One region of the Foliimonas ilicis genome, then DNA from elsewhere that is predicted to be linked to it. Evidence: riboswitches for the same ligand, from Rfam matches in the RefSeq annotation. Region 1 holds a riboswitch; each other region holds the start of a gene.
The links. Region 1 has a riboswitch for cobalamin ahead of metE (5-methyltetrahydropteroyltriglutamate--homocysteine S-methyltransferase). Riboswitches for the same ligand answer to the same signal wherever they lie in the genome.
Positions count from the first base shown of each region.

Region 1 (5,046 bases):
CATTTGCGTGTCTTCAGACCGCAATCGGGATTTACCCAGAGCTGCTGGGGCTGCAGGCTTTCCGTTGCCTTTTCGAGCAGATCGACGATTTCGGCAACTTCAGGCACCCGCGGCGAATGGATGTCGTAGACGCCCGGTCCGATCTCGTTGGGATATGCCGTGCTCGCAAAGGCCGACAACAATTCCATCTTTGAACGCGATGTCTCGATCGAGATGACATCGGCATCCATCGCGGCGATCGCAGGCATGATGTCGTTGAATTCCGAATAGCACATATGGGTGTGTATCTGGGTTTCATCCGACACGCCCGAAGAGCAAAGCCGGAAGCTTCCCACCGCCCAGTCGAGATAGGCCTGCCATTCCGCTTTGCGCAGCGGCAAGCCTTCACGCAGGGCCGCCTCATCGATCTGGATCATCGCAGCACCCGCCTCTTCGAGGTCGTGAACCTCGTCTCGAATGGCAAGCGCGATCTGGCTGCACACCGTCTCTGGCGGCAGATCGTTGCGGACAAAAGACCAGTTGAGGATCGTCACCGGCCCGGTGAGCATGCCCTTGACCACTTTCGAGGTTAGCGACTGGGCATATTTCCACCAGGAAACCGTCATCGGATTCGGGCGAGATACATCGCCGTAGATGATCGGCGGACGAACACATCGCGAGCCGTAGCTCTGCACCCATGCGTGCCGGGTAAAGGCGAAGCCGGAAAGCTGTTCGCCGAAATACTGCACCATGTCGTTGCGCTCGAATTCGCCGTGCACCAGCACATCGAGCCCGATTTCCTCCTGCCAGCGTATCGCTCTCTCAGTCTCGCTTTCAACAAAGGCGATGTAATCGAGATAGCTCAGTTCTCCCTTGGCGTGCTGCGACCGGGCCTTGCGAACCTCTGGGGTCTGCGGAAACGAGCCTATTGTCGTAGTGGGGAAAACCGGCAGCCTGAGCTTGTTATGCTGGACGATCTTGCGTCGATGAAATGCGGTTTTCCGTTGTGTGGCGGAGCCATCGATCTGCGCGAGACGACCCGTCACCAGAGGATCGTGCACCCTGACGGAAGTCAGGCGCGCATTTGCCGCCGCATCGGATTTGGAAAAAAGCCGACCCGGCTCACCCGCGTCGAACGCTTTGGCGATCGAACCGATTTCGTCGAGCTTCTGCACCGCAAAAGCCAGCCAGGTGACGAGTTCCTCGTCCAGCGCCGTTTCGAGTTCAAGATCGATCGGCACATGCAGCAGCGAGCAGGACGGCGCGATCTGCACCTTGTCTGATCCGCAGGCCTCAACGACACGCTTTACAGATTTGTACAGTCCGGCGAGATCGGAACGCCAGATATTGCGTCCATCAATAATGCCCAGCGAGAGGACAAGGTCTACCGGTGCTTGCTCTATAAGTACGTCCACCTGCTGCGGTGCCCGCACGAGATCGACATGCAGACCCGCAACCGGAAGCTTCAAGGCGGTCGCCAGATTGTCGCCTATGTCTCCGAAATAGGTTGCGAGCATGATTTTCAGATCGGGGACAAGAGCGCCCAGCGCCGTATAGGCATGAACCAGCGCTTTGCGTTCTGCATCATCGAGATCGAGGACGAGACAGGGTTCATCGATCTGCACCCATTCGACCCCGGCGGCACGCAGTTCGGCAAGGATTCGCGCATAGACGGGCAGCAGCCGGTCCAGCAGCGACAGCGGTTCGAAATCTTCCGTCGTCGCCTTGCCGAGTTTGAGAAACGTCACGGGTCCAAGGATCACCGGACGGGTGACGATGCCCAACGCTTTCGCCTCCAGAAACGCCTCCAGCGGCCGATTGGCGGTCAGCTCGAAGGTCTGACCGGCATGCAATTCCGGAACCATGTAATGATAATTCGTATCGAACCATTTGGTCATTTCGAGAGCCGGTGCGCCTCGACCATGTTCGGCATGACCGCAAGCGGCATGACCTCTACCCTCGCTTCCGCGCGCCATCGCGAAATAGGTGTCCAGGTCGACCGGCCCATTTTTCCAGCCATAGGCGGACGGAATGGCCCCAACCATGACCGCAGTGTCCAGCACATGGTCATAGAGAGAGAAATCATTGGAAGGGATGACTTCTATTCCCTTCTCCTGCTGTGTTTTCCAGTTTTTCGCGCGCAGTGCCTTTGCAACTGCCTGCAATGCAGCCTCATCGGATTTTCCGGCCCAATAGCTTTCGAGCGCGAATTTGAGTTCACGCCGCGCGCCTATGCGCGGAAATCCGAGATTTGCGGTGGTGATGGTCATTTTCCTTACCCCGATTGATATGGGCAAGGCACTGGCGGTCACGATCGCGATACGAACGGAAGGCACCGTTTCGCGAAAGCGGCACACCGGGACACCCCGCCCGTGGACGTTATCTATCGCGGCAGGTCTCCTGGCTTGCGGGTCACCGTCTCCGTTCTGCCTTCCCGGAACATTCGCGTTCCAGTGGCCTGATTGAACAGAAACTCACCACATACAGTTGCGGGGGCAGCTTCGGCATAAACACCAAAAGGCGTCGAACCGTATTCCCTCTTAGCTCCGGATGCGAATTCCAGAGAACCACGATGCAAGCAACATGCCCTTTGCATGCGGAGCAGTCAAGTCACATAAGGAAATCGTTATATCTTTATTTCATTCATCTCGCAGCCATACCCGGAATGTCGCAGGGTTCGATTTCCTGATTTTCGTTCGGCTCGGAAGCTGATAATGAGCATTTTCCGAGGGGAATTATATTCGTGAATTTTCGAAAGAAGCGATTGAGCTTTTGGGTGGCGCTTGCCGCAGCCTATCTGCTCGTCCTTCAATCGGTGACAGGTGCTCTCGCGCTCGGCGCTCAGTCCGAACGCGCAATGCTCGATGCATTCGGCAATCCGCTATGCATCACCAGCGTCGATCAATCCGGCACTGATGCGGGCGATCAGGCGAAGATGCCGAATTGCTGCGTCATCGGATGCAGCATGTTCACGCAGGCGCTCGGCACGCCGCCCGATGAAACGGTGCAGACGTTCCATGCTCCCATTGTCACGGAAGCAGCCGCCAACCGTCAGCCCGTCGATCATCTCCCGGCCGTCGAACACAAGCCGGGCAATCCGCGGGCTCCGCCGCTGACAGCCTGACCGGCATTCCGCTTATCGCGCCTTCCGCTATCTGCTGAACTCATCGTGTCCGCACGCAAGTCGCGGCCACATTGCAATTCGCATCAGGCGCTGTTCACGAAAATCAATTGCATTTCGCAGGTTCGAAAAACCTGCCGGAGAAACCACAATGTCAGCTACCGTCCACGAACAGCCGGGCGATCTGTCACGCACGCAGACAGCTTCGTCCGACATTTACCGCGCCGTCTGGCGATGGCATTTTTATGCCGGTCTTCTGGTGCTTCCATTCCTCATCATCCTCGCAGTCACCGGGGCGCTTTATCTCTTTCACAACGAGATCGACGCGCTGATCCACGCAGATTTGAAGACGGTCGAGGTTCAGGAAGGAATAGGAAAACAGCAGCCCTCCGCACTGGTCGCAGCCGCCCTTGCGCAATATCCAGGAACGGCGGTCAAATACACCGACCCGGCCACGCCCAATGTGTCCACGGAAGTTACGGTCAGAACCGAAGCCGGCGAACGCCTCGCCGTCTATCTCGATCCTTATTCCGGCGAAGTGCTCGGTTCCCTGAGCGATCGCGGAACGGTGATGTGGACTGTCCGCTATCTGCACAGCCTGAAGTATTTCGGAACGGTCGCGCGCAGCTTCATCGAGATAGCCGCCGGATGGTCGATCCTACTCGTTGGAACCGGCATTTATCTCTGGTGGCCGCGCCGCCAGACCGGCGGTGTCGTTTCAGTGCGCGGCACTCCGAAACGCCGCGTCTTCTGGAGAGACACCCATGCCGTGACGGGTGCCTTCGTCGGCTTCTTCATCGTTTTCCTCGCCATCACCGGTATGCCCTGGTCCAACATATGGGGCGGGAAGGTCAATGAATGGGCAAACGGCAACAATTTCGGATACCCGGCAGGCGTGCGTGTCGCCGTTCCGATGTCGGATGAGCATCTGAACCATATCGCCCCGACAAGCTGGTCGCTCGAGCAGGCGCAGGTTCCAGAATCGCACCACGCCCATGCCGGAAGCGAGCCGATCGGTCTCGATGCGGCGGTCGCTACATTCGACAATATGGGCCTGCACAGAGGCTATGCCGTCAACATCCCCGCCACACCGAACGGCGTATTCACCGGCTCCGTCTATCCAGATGATTTGTCGCAGCAGCGTGTGGTCCATCTCGACCAATATAGCGGCAAGCCGCTGATCGATATGTCCTACGCGGATTATGGCCCGCTCGGCAAATGGCTGGAATTCGGCATCAACGTTCATCTCGGACAGCAGTTCGGGCTGGCAAATCAGCTATTCCTGCTTGTCGTGTGCATGGCCATCGTTCTCCTTGCGGTATCGGCGGGCATGATGTGGTGGAAAAGACGGCCTGCAGGTTCGCTGGGCGTGCCTCCGCTTCCCTCGGACAAACGCGTATTCAGAGGCCTGATCGCCATTCTCATCGTCGGCGGCATCCTGTTTCCGCTGGTCGGCGTATCATTGATCGTGATGCTCACACTCGACTGGCTGTTCACGCATTGGCAGCGCCGCAAGGCATTCGCTCACTGAACATCAGGACCGGCCCTCGGCACCCAGACGGCAGGGCCGGTCGATTATTTGACGCCAAAAGCCGCTATCTATGCGTTTTCAGGTGCGCTAAAGCTAAGGCTGCGGCATACACTCACTATACAAATGCGTCGGAGCAACGTACGACAGGCCCAAATGGAATGGCCCGTCGGCGCTTTGGCGCGACATGCGCCTGCATGATGTACGGCCCGGACGGCTGCACGAACACAGTTTCGAAAGATCACGATGACAGAGTTAGAAGCCATCCACCCGGCCCTGCGCGAGGCGTTGAACAAGCGCGGCTATTCAGACCTGACGCCGGTCCAAAAGGCCATGCTCGATCCCGAAACGCGGGATTCGGACCTCCTGGTGTCTGCACAGACAGGCTCCGGCAAAACAGTTGCCTTCGGCATCGCAT
Region 1 covers NZ_JBDUUH010000001.1:704,461-709,506, reverse strand. Annotated here, with positions in the region: gene metE (5-methyltetrahydropteroyltriglutamate--homocysteine S-methyltransferase) at 1-2,249, opposite strand, end outside; cobalamin riboswitch at 2,353-2,566, opposite strand; gene ABFT80_RS03460 (hypothetical protein) at 2,723-3,103, shown strand; gene ABFT80_RS03455 (PepSY-associated TM helix domain-containing protein) at 3,252-4,631, shown strand; gene ABFT80_RS03450 (DEAD/DEAH box helicase) at 4,875-5,046, shown strand, end outside.

Region 2 (5,046 bases), on a different contig from region 1:
CCGGCTTGGTTCTACTGAACTCTGGCCGCGACCTCAGATATGGTTCTGAGGTCCATCAAAAATATCAATGTTTTGAAGAAATGGTGGGTGCGACAGGGATCGAACCTGTGACCCGCTGATTAAGAGTCAGCTGCTCTACCAACTGAGCTACGCACCCACACAAGCCGGAAAAACCAACTTGGCGCGGGATATAGCCACAGCTTTCGGGCCTGTCTAGTCCATATCGGAATGTTTTCTTCGAAAGGTGCATTTGTTCTCCGGAAACGTGCCGATCACGCATCGTGTCGATCATGCAACAATCGGTGATCAATTGACCGTGTTGGGTCGATAAACATTTGTGCAATGCAAAAACCGCGTGTTAGTCCGGCGAATGTTCCGAGTGATCGTGCCTTGGTTGCACGAGATTTGCCACAGCAAGTCCGCGGATTTTTCGCCATGCTAAAAACAAAGACTATCGTCCTTACCACCTTGTTCGCGCTTGCATTTTTTCCGGTAGCGAATGCCTCCGACCAGCGCGGTGTGATCTGGTCGCCTTCGCGCGTATCCGACAGTGCGTATCAAATGCGCATGGGTTCGAGATTGCCGACCCGCCTTGAAACAAGTGCCGGCACGGATGTCGGATTCGTCGGCGAAGACTCCCGCAATGGCGGGGTCGCGCCGGGATCGCGGGTCAATTTCTGGGGTTCGGTTAAATTGCCGGCGGCCAAACGAAAGGCCGTTTCCACCGGCGCCGTCGTCAATATGCGTATGAATCCGGCCAGCGGACGCCGCTCCCTGTCGTTCAGCAATACGGGCAAATGGGACATCACACCTGAATGGGCCGCCGAGATTCAGGACAATTACAGTGTGGATTTCGATTGCTGCGGCACTGATAAGCTGAACAGCCGCACCAGCAAATCCGTGCGTATTTCTTCGAAAACCACCGGAACGTCGGTTGTGGCGCGCGGTTCACGTACGGGTACCGACAGTCATTGGCACACAAATGTCGGGCTGGAACAGCGTATCAGCGGAAATTTGAAACTGCGCGCCAATCTCAACGATCTGGCTTCGGATAATGGCACGCAGACGCTTCGCGCTGCCTATTCGCATCGGTGGTAGCTATTCGACGATGGGTTCGCCGCAGGGCTGATAAAGCGTTTCGATAAACCAGTTGCCGTTGTGATTCGGGCGTGTGGCCGTGTCGCCTGCGATGCTATCCACGCCGATACACCATTTGACGAGGCCCGGCGTCAGCCCGAATTCCTGAGCCAGAAAGCTGGATGCCTCGTCCAGTCCTTCGCTGCAATCGTCGGATTTGCAAAGCTGCGCCTGACGGGCGACGTCCAGAAGGGCTTTTTGGCCGCTGGAGGTCACCCAATACCAGATGCCGCCTGCGATAATGGCCAGCATAATGACAAGTGCGCCAAGGATTTTCAGATAAAACGCCATGCGCGGGAAAATATTGCCGCCACGCGGCGGACACAAGGCGTAGCGCGGGATTCAACAGAGAAAGGCGGCTTTTGAAGCCGCCTTTTTCAGGTTCAGTACGGCGAGTAGCAGATTTGCCGCGGACCGTTATAGGGCTGGAACGTATTGTCCGAGGCGCGATACGAGCGGTAGCGGTCATAGCACCAGCGGATATGCGCGTTCGACGCTGCCGGTTGACGATAGACCGGGCGGGGGCGGTAGACGGGGGCGGGCTGAGCGATCGCGCCGCCGACAATTGCGCCCATCGCGAATGCCGCAGGCGGGAACCACCAGCCATTGTGCTGACGCCAGCCGTGACGCGACTGCCTGTAGCCGCGATGGCCATTGTAATAGTGGCGTCCACCGCTTCGATAATAGCCGCGACGATTCTGGATTTGCTGAATGTCGGACTGAGTTTCGACTTTCATAGGCTTCAGCGGCGCTGCAACCACAGGCGCGGAAGTTGTGGCAAAGGCAGTCAGGGCGACCGTCGATGCGCATATCAGCGAGAATATTTTTCTCATGTTGGGCTCCTCAGGAATTAATTTTATTGTGACGCCCTGAAAATCGCGCTCAGACGATGAACGGAAGCTGAATATGAGCATTACATTTTTGTAAGCATTTGCCCCGGCAGCGAATTGACTGATCGTTGCCCCGCAGCTAGCGTTCAATCTGGAATTGGTTCCGCGCAAGCGGATCAAAAGGGAACACGGTAAGGCCTTCAGGCCAAAGCCGCGACTGCCCCCGCAACTGTAACCGGTGAGCAAGCTTCCACTAAGCCACTGACGGCGCATTCGCGTTGTTGGGAAGGCGGAAGATGGCGACGACCCGGAAGTCAGGAGACCTGCCTTTTCCAGTCATCTAGCTTGGGCGCGGGGCGCGGCCAGGTGCGGTTTTCCGTCGCGGTGACATCTGAAAAGTGTTGCCGCGCGCTGGCAGGGCCGGGATACGCAATCATTGCGTCCATTTCTCACCCGTTCAGACCGTGCGGTTTCGATTGAAACCATGGGCGCGTGTGGCGCCCGCGATGCATTTGGGTGGGCAGATATGCAGAAATGGACAATTTACGCCGGCGCATTGGTGCTGGCTTTCTCGAATAATGCTGGTGCGCAGGAGCCGGACGACCGCGACGCGGACGCAATCAGGCTCGACCCGGTCGTCGTCACGACGCCGCTACGGCGTGAAACCACGCTGGCGCGCTCAACCTCGTCAGTTACAGTGATCGACCGCAAGGAGATCGATCAGTCGGCCGCGCCCGATCTGCCTTCGTTGTTGAAATCCTATACCGGCGTTTCTATCATTTCCTATGGAGGGCAGGGGGCGTCGGCCAATGTCTATCTGCGCGGCATGTCAGCCACGCAGACGCTCGTGCTGATCAATGGCGTGCGGGCAAGCTCCGCCACCAGCGGAACGACATCAATCTTCAATATCCCGCTTGCCTCGATTGAACGTATCGAGATCGCCAAGGGTGCGCATTCCGCACAATACGGTGCCGATGCGATGGGCGGTGTAGTCAACATCATAACGAAGCAGGGCGGTGCTTGCGCCGACGGTCGCAACACCTGCGCGACGCTCACAACCGGCGTCACCCATCCCTGGGGCGGATATGTTTCTGGTACGGTTCAGGGACGCAGCGAAAGCGGCGTAAACTATGCGCTCGGTGGCAACCTGCTCGGTACGCGCGGCTATGATTTCACTACGCCGCTCGCCTGGGGTCATGAGCCCGATGATGACGGATTCCTGCAAGGCTCGGCCAATCTTTCATTTTCGAAGGATTTCGACTGGGGACGGCTTTACGCAGATGGTCTTTTCGCACGTGGACGCAGCCAGTACGATGACACATTCCCGTTCGCCAACGAAGTCGATACCACTACATTTGCCGGAAAACTGGGCGCGCATGTCCTTCATTCCGACAGTTGGTCTTCGACAGTGGAGGTGAGTTCAGGCCTGGATTATTCGACGAATTTCCGGGACGACGTGCCTGGCAGCAGCCAATTTGACACGCAGCGCTACGGCATCTTCGCCTCGACTGAGAAACGCTTCGATACCGGCAAGGCCAATCACATCTTCACCGGTGGTGTGGAAGCTTATCGTGAACATGTCGATTCGACCGTCGATTTCGCTGTAGATTCGCGCGACTTGGCCGCGGTGTTCAGCCAATATTCGCTCGAATATGAGGCGCTGCGCGTCGATGCGGGCGTCCGCTACGACCACAGCAGCCAGTTCGGCGGGGCGACCACTTACAATGTCGGCGCGAGCTACGAGGTGCTGCCGGATCTCGTACTGCGTTCTTCTTACGCCACTGGTTTTCGCGCGCCGACCTTCAATGATCTTTACTATCCCGGCTTTTCAAACCCAGACCTGAAGCCTGAAAAATCCCGCTCCTATGAGGTTGGTTTGAATTGGCAGGCGACGGCAGGCACCAGTCTCGATCTCGCTTTCTACCAGACGTGGCTGACTGACGCGATCGCCTTCATTTCTCCGATCCCGTTCAACGTCGCCCGCGCCCGCATAACCGGTTTCGAGGCGACGCTGGCACACCGCTTTAGCGACGAGTGGAGCAGTAAGGCCACGATCGACATCCGCGAGCCGCTTAATCAGGACAATGGCAAATACATTCCCAACCGCGACCGCTTCAAGGCGACCGCCGAGCTCACCTACAGCCCGACCGAGCAGCTCGACCTGATGGCAAAAGTCCTGTATGGCGCGGCGCGCTACTCCAACGCGGCCAACACCGAAAAATTGCCGGACTATGTGACCGTGGATTTTACCGCGCTTTATGCGCTCGATGCGCAATCGCAGTTCAAATTCTCGGTCGAAAACCTGTTCGACGAGGAATACGCCACCGTCACAAACTACCGGGCACCGGGACGCACCTTCAATCTGAGCTTTACGCGAACGTTCTGAACGGAGAGGTTCAGCATCGGGCCTTCTCTTGAGGCCTGATGCCTGGAGAAAAGCATGAAACGGATCATCGCGATCTTGATAGTTTCGGTCCTCAATAGCTGGGCGGCATTTGCCGCTGAAGCCCCGCGCCGCGTCGTTTCCATGAATGTCTGCACGGACCAGCTTGCCATGCTGATTGCGGGCGAGGGGCAATTGTACTCGGTGTCCTATCTTGCGGGAGACAAGACGAGTTCGGTGTTGGCAGATCAGGCCGGTCGCTATGTCGTCAATCATGGTCTGGCGGAGGAAATTTTCCTGATGCAGCCCGATCTGGTGATTGCAGGCACGTTTACCACGCGCACGACCGTTTCGCTGCTTAGACGGCTCGGTTTTCACGTCGAGGAATTTGCGCCGTCCAACTCGTTCGAGGACATAAGGCAGGATATTTTGCGTATGGGCGCGCTGCTCGACCGGCAGGCAAAGGCTGCGGAGTTGCTGGCGGAACTCGATACCGGCTTGGCCGAATTGGCGAAACAGGAGCCGACGGGCAAGACCGTCGCGCTCTATTACCCAAACAGCTACACGTCCGGTTCCGGCACGATGGTCGATGCCATCGTCAAGGCTTCCGGGCTGACAAATCTGGCGGATACACTGGGAATGACTGGCACGGTGAAACTGCCGCTGGAATCGCTGATTATGGCGCGGCCGGATTTG
Region 2 covers NZ_JBDUUH010000004.1:219,284-224,329, reverse strand. Annotated here, with positions in the region: tRNA gene ABFT80_RS11455 (tRNA-Lys) at 82-157, opposite strand; gene ABFT80_RS11450 (hypothetical protein) at 436-1,098, shown strand; gene ABFT80_RS11445 (hypothetical protein) at 1,099-1,428, opposite strand; gene ABFT80_RS11440 (BA14K family protein) at 1,521-1,970, opposite strand; cobalamin riboswitch at 2,109-2,312, shown strand; gene ABFT80_RS11435 (TonB-dependent receptor domain-containing protein) at 2,494-4,353, shown strand; gene ABFT80_RS11430 (ABC transporter substrate-binding protein) at 4,408-5,046, shown strand, end outside.
Region 2: linked by a shared signal. The riboswitch ahead of ABFT80_RS11435 (TonB-dependent receptor domain-containing protein) and the one ahead of metE (5-methyltetrahydropteroyltriglutamate--homocysteine S-methyltransferase) in region 1 are both predicted to bind cobalamin.

Region 3 (5,046 bases), on a different contig from region 1:
GACCTTCTTCACGCTGCGCCAGCAACTGGCAAAGCGCGACGGCAAGGCCAATGTCGCGCTGTCGGATTTCGTGGCGCCAAAGGATAGCGGCAAGGCCGATTATCTCGGCGGCTTCGTGGTCACGGCGGGCATCGAGGAAGTGGCGATTGCCGAGCGTTTCGAGCGTGCCAACGACGATTATTCCTCGATCCTCGTCAAGGCGCTTGCCGACCGTTTCGCGGAAGCCTTTGCCGAGCGCATGCATGAATGCGTGCGCAAGGAATATTGGGGCTATGCGCACGACGAGAATCTGCAGCCGGACGAGTTGATAGGCGAGCCATATCGCGGCATCCGCCCGGCACCCGGCTATCCGGCGCAGCCCGATCATACCGAAAAGGCGACCTTGTTCGAGTTGCTCGATGCCGAGCGCAATTCCGGCGTTTCGCTGACCGAAAGCTATGCAATGTGGCCGGGCTCGTCGGTTTCGGGCATGTATTATGCGCACCCGGAAAGCTACTATTTCGGTGTCGCCAAGGTCGAGCGCGATCAGGTCGAGGATTACGCTGCGCGCAAATCCATGCCTTTGCGTGAGGTTGAGCGGTGGCTGGGGCCGATCTTGAATTATGTGCCTGCGCCACATGCGGAGGCGGCGGAGTAAATCCTGGCGCGGTTTCTGTTTTGACAGAAACGTGGGCACCCCCCTCTGCCCTACCGGGCATCTCCCCCGCAAGCGGGGCATTGTTTACATCTGACTGTTTTTGGATTCTTCTGCTGCCTGTCATGTGATTTGGTGGGAGAAGAAGGATGGACTGTCCAAATTGCCAGAGCCAGGATTTGCGCAAGACCGGTCGCAAGGACGGGGCGCAACGCTATTGCTGCCGGTCGTGCGGACGCTACTGTACGGATAGGCCTCGCCGGTTCAGCCCGCAAACCAAAGCGCAGGCTGTGGACATGTATCTCAACAATGTCGGCATCCGCAAAATCGCGCGCTTTGTCGGCGCCTCGCCGGCCGGCGTGTTGCGCTGGATACGCAAGGAGCATGAGGCCGTGCAGGCGCGGCTGGCCAAGTCTGGCCCAGCCTGTGTGACTGAGGCCGACATTATCGAGATGGACGAGATCTATACTTTCGTTCAAAAAAACAGCAGCGGGCGGTGATCTGGACCGCCTTCAGCCGCCGTCAGAACCGGGTCGTTGCCTATCATATCGGCGACAAGGGCGTGACGAGCGCCATGACCATCTACCGGCTCGTCAAACAGGCCGTGGGCACGATCGAGGCGATCTATACCGATGCCAACTCCAGCTATCATCTGGCCTTCGAGCGCATGGGGATCGGCGAGCCTCATACCCAGACCAAGGCGCAGACACATCTGATCGAGGCATCCAACTCATCGATCCGCGACAACCTCGCCCGCTTCAACCGTCGATCAAAGCGCTTTTCAAAAACCCATCAGATGCTCGACATAACCCTCGCTCTGTTCTTCAACAGGCATCTAATTACGAGTCCAATGTAAACACTGCCCTCAAGGGTGGAGATTATCCTGTCATGAAAGCGCGGCGCTAATTGCTGACATTGCAGAATGAAGGCGGCGAGTTGCATAGCCAATCTCCCCCCTTGAGGGGGAGATGCCCGGCAGGGCAGAGGGGGGTGATGTCCCGCAAGCGTTTCTATTTAAAATGAGATGCACCACCCTTCCGAAATAGGCGGCCTTCAATTCTAAACATCGCCAGTGTCGCCCGACGCGTATGCGATGTCGCATTCGCATCGGCGGTGCAGACGCGACAGTGTTTACATGAAGCCACTTCAGGTGCTGGCCCCTTCAACAGGGCCGGAGAATTGGGAAGCCGGTTTAAATCCGGCGCTGCCCCCGCAACGGTGGTGGAGCTAATCACGGTGGGAGACCACTGGGCCGAATGGCCTGGGAAGGTGTCCGTGAGGGTCCGGCGGGACCAGCTCCAGAGCCCGGAAACCAGCCTGAGGAGATTTGAACTCGACTGATCGCGGTGGGCGGTCAAGCGGTAGATCATTGTGCGGTGCCTTGAAACAGGCGTCCGCCCGATCGTCTTCCCCTGAAATCACCACCAGTTCAGTCCTTAATTGCGAGGACAGGACATGGACGCACGCAACGAAATGCTGAGGCAGATACGCAGCCGCAAGGATGGGTTCAGCCTCGAACAGGCCTTTTACACCGACCCCGACTATTTCAAGCTCGACCTTGAAATGATCTGGTACCGGGACTGGCTTTTCATCGGTCACGATTGCGAGCTTCCCAAGCCCGGCAGCTACATCACCGCGCAGGTGGGCGATTATCCCGTCGTCATCGTGCGCGACCAGAAGGGCGACATCCGCGCCTTCCACAATTCATGCCGTCACCGCGGCAGCCGCGTTTGCAGCGCCGCCAAAGGCACGGCCGCAAAGCTCGTCTGCCCCTATCACCAGTGGACTTACGAGCTAGACGGACGGCTGCTTTTCGCACGCCAGATGGCGGAGGATTTCGATAAGAGCCAGTTCGGCCTGAAGCCGGTCGCCTGCGAATCCATCGGCGGCTATATCTTCATCTGCCTGGCCGATGAACCCGTCGATCTGGCGCCCGCCCGCGCGCTGATCGAGCCATACCTAGCGCCGCACCGATTGCGCGAGACGAAGGTCGCGTTTGAAAGCACTATCATCGAAAAGGGAAACTGGAAGCTCGTCTGGGAAAACAACCGCGAGTGCTACCATTGCGCCGGAAACCATCCCGAACTTTGCAAGACCTTCCCGGAAGCGCCGACTGTAACCGGCGTCAATGGGGCCGACAGCGACCCGGAAATGCTGGCGCATTGGCAGAAATGCGAAGCAGCAGGCCTGCCCAGCCGCTTCCGCATTGCCGATGACGGTCAGTTCCGCGCGACACGTGCGCCGCTGCTGCGCGATGCTGTCAGCTACACGATGACGGGCAAACGCGCGGTGAAGAAGAACCTGTCCGACAGCGTCAGCACCGACCGCATCGGCTCGATGCTGCTCTACCATTATCCGACGACATGGAATCACGTGCTTGGCGACCACGCTGTCACCTTCCGCGTGCTGCCGATCAGCGCGACCGAGACGGCGGTGACGACCAAATGGCTGGTTCACAAGGATGCGGTCGAGGGCGTCGATTATGATCTGGCCGAACTCACCCATGTCTGGACTGAAACCAACGATCAGGACCGCCGTATCGTCGAGGAAAACGCCTTCGGCATCAAATCGCCGGCCTATGAGCCCGGCCCGTACTCGCAGGAGCATGAAGGCGGCGTGATGCAATTCCTCGAATGGTACTGCAATTTCATCGAACCGCGCCTAGCGGATGGTGAAAAGCCTGCGCTTCGTAGCGTGGCGTGAGGGACGGGAGATGTTTGTGCCCTACGTTGCCCCCCTCTGTCCTGCCGGACATCTCCCCCACAGGTGGGGAGATTACGCAATTTCGTCGACACGGCTGATCTCCCCCCATGTGGGGGAGATGGGCGGCAGCCCAGAGGGGGGCAACGTAGAGTGCCGTACCTTTGAAGTTCGCTGCGAAAGCACTCACCCATGAACGCCGCCGTCAGCCTCTACAAACATCTCGACGAGATGATGCCGTGGAACGACCGGCTTCAGGTGCTGGAGTGTATCGCCGTCACCGACGAAGCGCCGGACGTCAAAACCTTCACCTTCCGCTCGGACAACCAGACGTGGTTCCGCTACCAGCCGGGCCAGTTCATCACATTCGAACTGCCGACGGCACCCGAACCGCTGATGCGCACCTACACGCTGTCGTCCAGCCCGTCGCGACCGTTCTCGATTGCCGTTACCGTCAAGGCGCAGGCTGGCAGCATCGGCACACGCTGGATGTTCGACAATCTGAGGCCGGGCGAACTGGTCAAGGCTTACGGGCCGACCGGCGATTTCTCGCTGCATAATTATCCGTCCGCGAAATACCTGTTCATCTCGGCGGGTTCGGGCATCACGCCGATGATGTCGATGACGCGCTGGCTCAACGATTGCTCGCCGGAAACCGATGTCTCCTTCGTCAACTGCGCGCGGCGTCCGGAAGAGATCATCTTCCGCAAGGAACTGGAATTGCTGGGCAGCCGTATGCCGGGTCTCGGTCTCGGTTTCCTGATCGAGGAGCGTTCTAGCCGCGAAAGCTGGTTCGGCCATATGGGCCGCATCGATGCGGTTCGCCTGCCGCTACTCGCGCCCGATTTCAGGGAGCGCGAGATTTTCTGTTGCGGCCCTGAGCCTTTCATGCGGGCCGTGCGCGAAATGCTGCAATCGGCAGGTTTCGATATGGAGCATTATCATCAGGAAAGCTTTCACGCGCCGGTCGAAGTCGTGCCAGCGCCTTTTTCCGATGTGGAAATGCCTGCCGGAACCGAAGTCCCACAAAGCATATCGGTGCGGTTTTCACTCTCGGACGTCGATACAGAATGCTTTTCGGGCCAGACGGTTTTGCAGACGGCGCGTGCCTCCGGCGTGCGTATTCCGGCTGCCTGCGAGTTCGGATTGTGCGGAACCTGTAAGGTTCGCAAGGTCGCGGGCGATGTCGAGATGAGCCACAATGGCGGCATTCTCGATCATGAAATCGACGATGGGTTCATCCTTGCCTGCTGCTCGAAGCCACTCGGCGCAATCGAGATCGAGGCCTGACGATGGGATCTGAAAACGATACCCGCCCTGGCCTGATTGCACGCGAACGACGCAGCGGACCGACGCCGAAAATGGCTCAGGCCTGCCCGGAGGATGTGCTTTTGTCGTGGCTCATGTGGCTGCCGGAGGGAACGGACCACGCGCAGGCTGCCAGAAAAGAGATCGCGAAACTCGAGACGAAGGGGCCACTGCCGCAGAATTTGCAGCGGCTTCGCGACCTTTTTCTCGAAATTTCCGCCCGGTAATTGCGAAAAACGCGCCGGATTCCAGCGCGTTTTTCTAAAACTCAGACGATGCCGCCGCTTCCGCCTGCCACCGCAGGACGTTCCGCCGCGACTTTCTGGCGATAGCCGCTTGTGCGATATGCAGCGACCGGATCGATAGCTCCGCCTGAAATCTGACGTGCCGAGGCCAGTATCGGC
Region 3 covers NZ_JBDUUH010000008.1:65,331-70,376, forward strand. Annotated here, with positions in the region: gene metH (methionine synthase) at 1-637, shown strand, start outside; gene ABFT80_RS17575 (IS1/IS1595 family N-terminal zinc-binding domain-containing protein) at 784-1,134, shown strand; gene ABFT80_RS17580 (IS1 family transposase) at 1,131-1,490, shown strand; cobalamin riboswitch at 1,766-1,969, shown strand; gene ABFT80_RS17585 (aromatic ring-hydroxylating oxygenase subunit alpha) at 2,090-3,337, shown strand; gene ABFT80_RS17590 (hybrid-cluster NAD(P)-dependent oxidoreductase) at 3,527-4,624, shown strand; gene ABFT80_RS17595 (hypothetical protein) at 4,627-4,869, shown strand; gene rhaI (L-rhamnose catabolism isomerase) at 4,911-5,046, opposite strand, start outside.
Region 3: linked by a shared signal. The riboswitch ahead of ABFT80_RS17585 (aromatic ring-hydroxylating oxygenase subunit alpha) and the one ahead of metE (5-methyltetrahydropteroyltriglutamate--homocysteine S-methyltransferase) in region 1 are both predicted to bind cobalamin.

Region 4 (5,046 bases), on a different contig from region 1:
CAGAATGTCGGTCGGCTTGAGATCCTCATAGGCCATGTCGACGATGCGCTTGCCGGTCAGATAAGCCACTTCCTGCCGGTCGCGGTAAGGCGCGGGGATCGCTGCCGAACCGGGCAATTGCATGCCGAGCGCTTCGGCAAGCGAGTTCATCGTCGTTGCCGTTCCCATCGTGTTGCAATAGCCGGTCGAGGGTGCCGACGAGGCTACGAGCTTGATGAAGCCCGCATAGTCGATTTCGCCCGCAGCCATCATTTCACGGGCCTTCCAGACGATGGTGCCGGAGCCGGTGCGTTCGCCCTTGAACCAGCCGTTCAGCATCGGGCCGACAGACAAGGCGATAGCCGGAATGTTCACAGTCGCCGCAGCCATCAGGCAAGCGGGCGTGGTCTTGTCGCAACCGATGGTCAGCACCACAGCGTCGAGCGGATAGCCATAGAGAATTTCGACAAGTCCTAGATAAGCGAGGTTGCGGTCCAGCCCCGCCGTCGGGCGCTTTCCCGTCTCCTGAATCGGGTGCACCGGAAATTCGATCGCGATGCCGCCCGCCTCGCGAATGCCGTCGCGCACGCGCTTGGCGAGTTCGAGATGGTGCCGGTTGCAGGGCGAAAGATCGGACCCCGTCTGCGCAATTCCGATGATCGGTTTGCCCGACTGTAGCTCGTCCAGCGTCAGGCCGTAATTCAGGTAGCGCTCCAGATAGAGCGCCGTCATGTCCGGGTTGGAAGGATTGTCGAACCACGCACGGGACCGCAAATTTCCTTGTTTGTGTTCTTTCGACATGACGACTCCGGACGGCTGTGCCGCAAAGGTATGATAATTTAATGGCAGCGCTGCCAATTCTCCTACACAATTAACCCGCTACGCTCAAATGTAAATTCGTCGCGGGATGAATCCGGTGAAGAATCGCGCGAAATATGCGGGTTTTCAGGCAATGTGCTTGGCCACAGCCGCCAGATTGTGATGAAAGAGCTTTTTGTGGAGGAATCGATGATGAACGAGATCGTATTGCACGAATATTGGCGCTCTTCGGCGAGCTACCGCGTCCGTATCGCGCTCAATCTGCTCGGCGAATCCTATTCCAGCAAATCAGTTGATCTCCTCGGCGCGCAGCACAGGCAGGCTGAACACATCGCGCGCAATCCGCAGGGCCTGGTTCCGACCATCGAAATCGATGGGCATCTTTTTTCGCAATCTCTGGCAATCATCGAATATCTGCAGGAAACGCGAAAGAACGCGGCATTCCTGACAGGAAATGCGGTCGACAGGCAACGGATTCGCGCGCTTTCCCATGCGATCGCAATGGACATTCACCCGGTTTGCAATCTTGCAGTCGTCGCAAAAGTCATGGCGCTCACGGATGGCGGTGACGCCGTGCGGCGCGAATGGATGCAGAGATTCATCGGCGAAGGGCTGGCCGCATTCGAAGTGATGCTTGCCTCCGCTGACACCGGCCGCTTTTGCCATGGCGATGAGCCGACCATGGCCGACATCTGTCTCATCCCGCAGCTTTACAATGCAATACGATGGGAGGTGGATATCGCGTCCTTCACCCGCATTCTTGAAATCGAGGCCGCGTGCAGCGAACTCCCGGCCTTCGCCGATGCACATCCCGACAAGGTTCGCCCCTGAAGAGCGGTTTTACCGTTTGACCGTGAACGGCTTTCGCTGCTAGTCACCTTGCCGACGGTTCCGCGTCCAACGCGGATGAAAAAGGGAACACGGTGAAAGCCTTCACAGGCCAAATCCGTGGCTGTCCCCGCAACTGTAAGCGGCGAGTTTTCGTCAACAGGCCACTGGAGTAACACCTCTGGGAAGGCGACGAGAAACCGAGACCCGCAAGCCAGGAAACCTGCCGTCAGCCGTGGTCACGCGCGAAGCCATAGGGCGGGGTGTCCTTTTGGAGCGAACATTTCATGCATGCGCATGGAATGCGTCCAATTCGCGGTGACGGAAGCCACAAAACAGGTCTTGCGATGCCGCTTTTTTACCGTTCTACCCTCAAAATCACACTTGCCGCCGCGTTCGCCGCATTTCTCGCGCAAGCAGCACATGCCGAATCCGTTGAGCTGACAGACGTCACCGGGCGCACTTTCGAAATGGAAGTGCCAGCCAAACGCGTCGTTCTCGGTCTTTACTTCGAAGATTACTGGGCGCTCGGCGGCGATGAAGCCATGGACAAGCTAGTCGGCATATCGAAGGCCGCCTGGAGCGACTGGCGTCCGGCAAACTGGCAGGCCTATCTCAAGGTTCGCCCATCGCTGGACGATATTCCGGATGTCGGTGAAGTCGAAGTAAGCACATTCTCGGTCGAAAAACTCATTTCGCTGAAGCCAGACGTCGCCATTCTTGCAGAGTGGCAGGTGCAGGGCATTGGTGCTGATTTCCAGCGCATCGTCGATGCGGGTATCCCGGTCGTCGTGGTGGATTACCATGCGCAGACCGAGGAACGTCACGTCGCCAGCACACGTTTGATCGGCAAGGTGATCGGTGCCGAGGAACAGGCCGAAAAGATCGCGCAGGAATATGAGAGCGCCGTTTCAGACGTGCGCGAGCGAATCGAGAAAGCCGGCAAGGAAAAACCATCGGTCTATATCGAACTCGGCAGCAAAGGTCCGCCGGAACAGGGGCCGAGCTATGGCGATTATATGTGGGGCAAGATTGCCGAAGTCGCTGGCGGCAAGAATATCACGCGCGAGATCGTGCGTAGCTGGGGGCCGGTCGCGCCCGAACAGGTGCTGGCTGCAAGGCCCGAAGTAATCGTCATGGCAGGCTCCGAATGGCGCCAGCACGCGACCGGTCAGTTGATGGGCGAGGGCGTTTCGAACGACGAGGCGCTAACCAGGCTGAAAGGTTTCACCGAACGTCCGGGCTGGTCGGCCCTGCCTGCCGTCGAAAACGGCCGCGTCCACGGCATCTATCAGGGCGCATCGCGCACCATCATGGATTATACCTCCGTCCAGTATTTCGCGAAGGCGCTCTATCCCGACCTGTTCGAAGATATCGATCCGCAGGCGAACTATCTTGCCTTTTACGAACGCTATCTGCCGATCAAGCCGGAAGGCACCTTCATGATCGGCCTGAAATAGCACCGCCATGAGCGAGGCCGTCAACGCCGCGCTTTCGCGGTATCGAGCAGCGGAACGGAAGAAGGCAGTCCTCATCGCGGGACTGCTGCTTCTTGCCGGTATTTCGCTCGTCTTCGATATCGCGACCGGACCTGCCTTGCTGCCGGTCTCCGAAGTGTTGTCGGCGCTCCTCAACCGTGCCGGGGCAGATGCAACGACAGAGATAATCGTCTGGACGTTGCGCCTGCCAATGGCCCTGATGGCGATCATCGTCGGCATGGCCCTTGGCTCCAGCGGCGCGACCATGCAGACTCTTCTCGATAACCCGCTTGCGAGCCCCTACACGCTTGGGCTCGCATCTGCGGCGGGTTTTGGCGCATCGCTCGCCATTCTGAACGGCGGCTGGGGGCTCAATCCGTTATTCGCGGTACCCGCCAGCGCCTTCGTCTTTGCCTGCATGGCATCCGCCCTGATCTACTCCGTCGGCAATATGCGCGGCATGATGGGCGATACGATGATCCTCGCCGGCATCGCCCTGATGTTCCTGTTTCACTCACTGCAATCGCTTTTGCAGTTCAATGCGACGCCCGAAGTCGGCCAGCAGATCGTCTTCTGGATGTTCGGCACGCTTGCCAAAGCCAACTGGACGAACCTGACCATCACGGCGATTGCCGTCGCATTCGCCTTGCCGTTCCTGATCCTCAATGCATGGAAACTTACCGCCCTTCGATTGGGCGAGGCGCGTGCGCGTTCGGTCGGCGTGTCTGTTTCCAATCTGCGGCTGGTCACGATTGCGCTGGTCTCGCTGATGACGGCAACCGCCATCAGCTTCGTCGGCACGATAGGTTTCATCGGCCTTGTCGCACCGCATATTGCGCGGATGCTGGTCGGCGAAGATCAGCGCTATCTGCTCGTTGCGTCGGGTTGCGTTGGTGCGGTGATGCTGTCCGCGGCTTCCGTCCTGTCGAAAATCATCATGCCCGGCGTGCTCTTGCCGGTCGGCATCGTCACGGCGATCATCGGCGTACCATTCTTCCTTCACCTGATACTTCGACGGTCGAGGCGATGACATGCTATCGGTAAGAAACCTCGATCTCGCTCATGGAAAAATTCCAGTCGTCAGCGACCTGAACATCGATTTCCTGCGCGGCGAAGTCACCGGGATAGTCGGCCCGAATGGAGCCGGAAAATCGACTTTCCTGCGCACGCTTTTCGGCGAGCACACCGCAAATCGCGGTGAACTCACGCTTGGCGATCAAAGCTTCAGCTTTACCAACCGCCGCAAATGGCAAAAACGCATCGGCTTCATGCCGCAGGATACCGGCTATCATGGAGGCCTGACCGCGCTGGAAGTCGTGCTCCTAGGCTCGACAGAGCACCTTTCGCTGCGGCTTTCCGACGACGCCTTGCGTCGCGCGGCGACGGCGCTCGATAGCCTGGGCATCGCCGATCTTTCGCAACGTGAAATCGCGACGTTGAGCGGCGGACAGCGCCAGCTCGTCTATTTCGCGCAGGCATTGATGCGTGAGCCTGACGTGCTCCTGCTGGACGAACCGGTAAGCGCGCTCGACCTCCGCCACCAGATGCTGCTCATGAAGCATGTGCGCGACGTCACGCGGCAGCGCGGCGTGATTACGATCATCGTGCTCCATGATCTCAATCTCGCGTCGAGCTTCGCCGACCGGCTCATCATGATCCATGATGGAAAGGCGGAGGTGGACGGCATTCCGCGCGATGTGCTTTCCAGCCAGCTTCTCGAGCGCGTCTACGGCGTGCAGACGCGTCTGCATTACGACCCGGACGGACGGCCCTGGGTGCATGTTCACGACGCGCACGAGGTGCACAATGCACGATGAACCGAGCGTCCGGCAAGGCGTCACCGACTACTGGAACAACCGTGCACCCTTGTTCGACGGGGCAGCGTCACACATTCGTCACGAGATGGAATGGCGAAATGTGCTGGAAGCGGCATTTGAGGTGG
Region 4 covers NZ_JBDUUH010000003.1:354,741-359,786, forward strand. Annotated here, with positions in the region: gene ABFT80_RS09735 (IlvD/Edd family dehydratase) at 1-780, opposite strand, end outside; gene maiA (maleylacetoacetate isomerase) at 988-1,629, shown strand; cobalamin riboswitch at 1,668-1,871, shown strand; gene ABFT80_RS09745 (ABC transporter substrate-binding protein) at 1,974-3,086, shown strand; gene ABFT80_RS09750 (FecCD family ABC transporter permease) at 3,094-4,134, shown strand; gene ABFT80_RS09755 (ABC transporter ATP-binding protein) at 4,136-4,921, shown strand; gene ABFT80_RS09760 (class I SAM-dependent methyltransferase) at 4,911-5,046, shown strand, end outside.
Region 4: linked by a shared signal. The riboswitch ahead of ABFT80_RS09745 (ABC transporter substrate-binding protein) and the one ahead of metE (5-methyltetrahydropteroyltriglutamate--homocysteine S-methyltransferase) in region 1 are both predicted to bind cobalamin.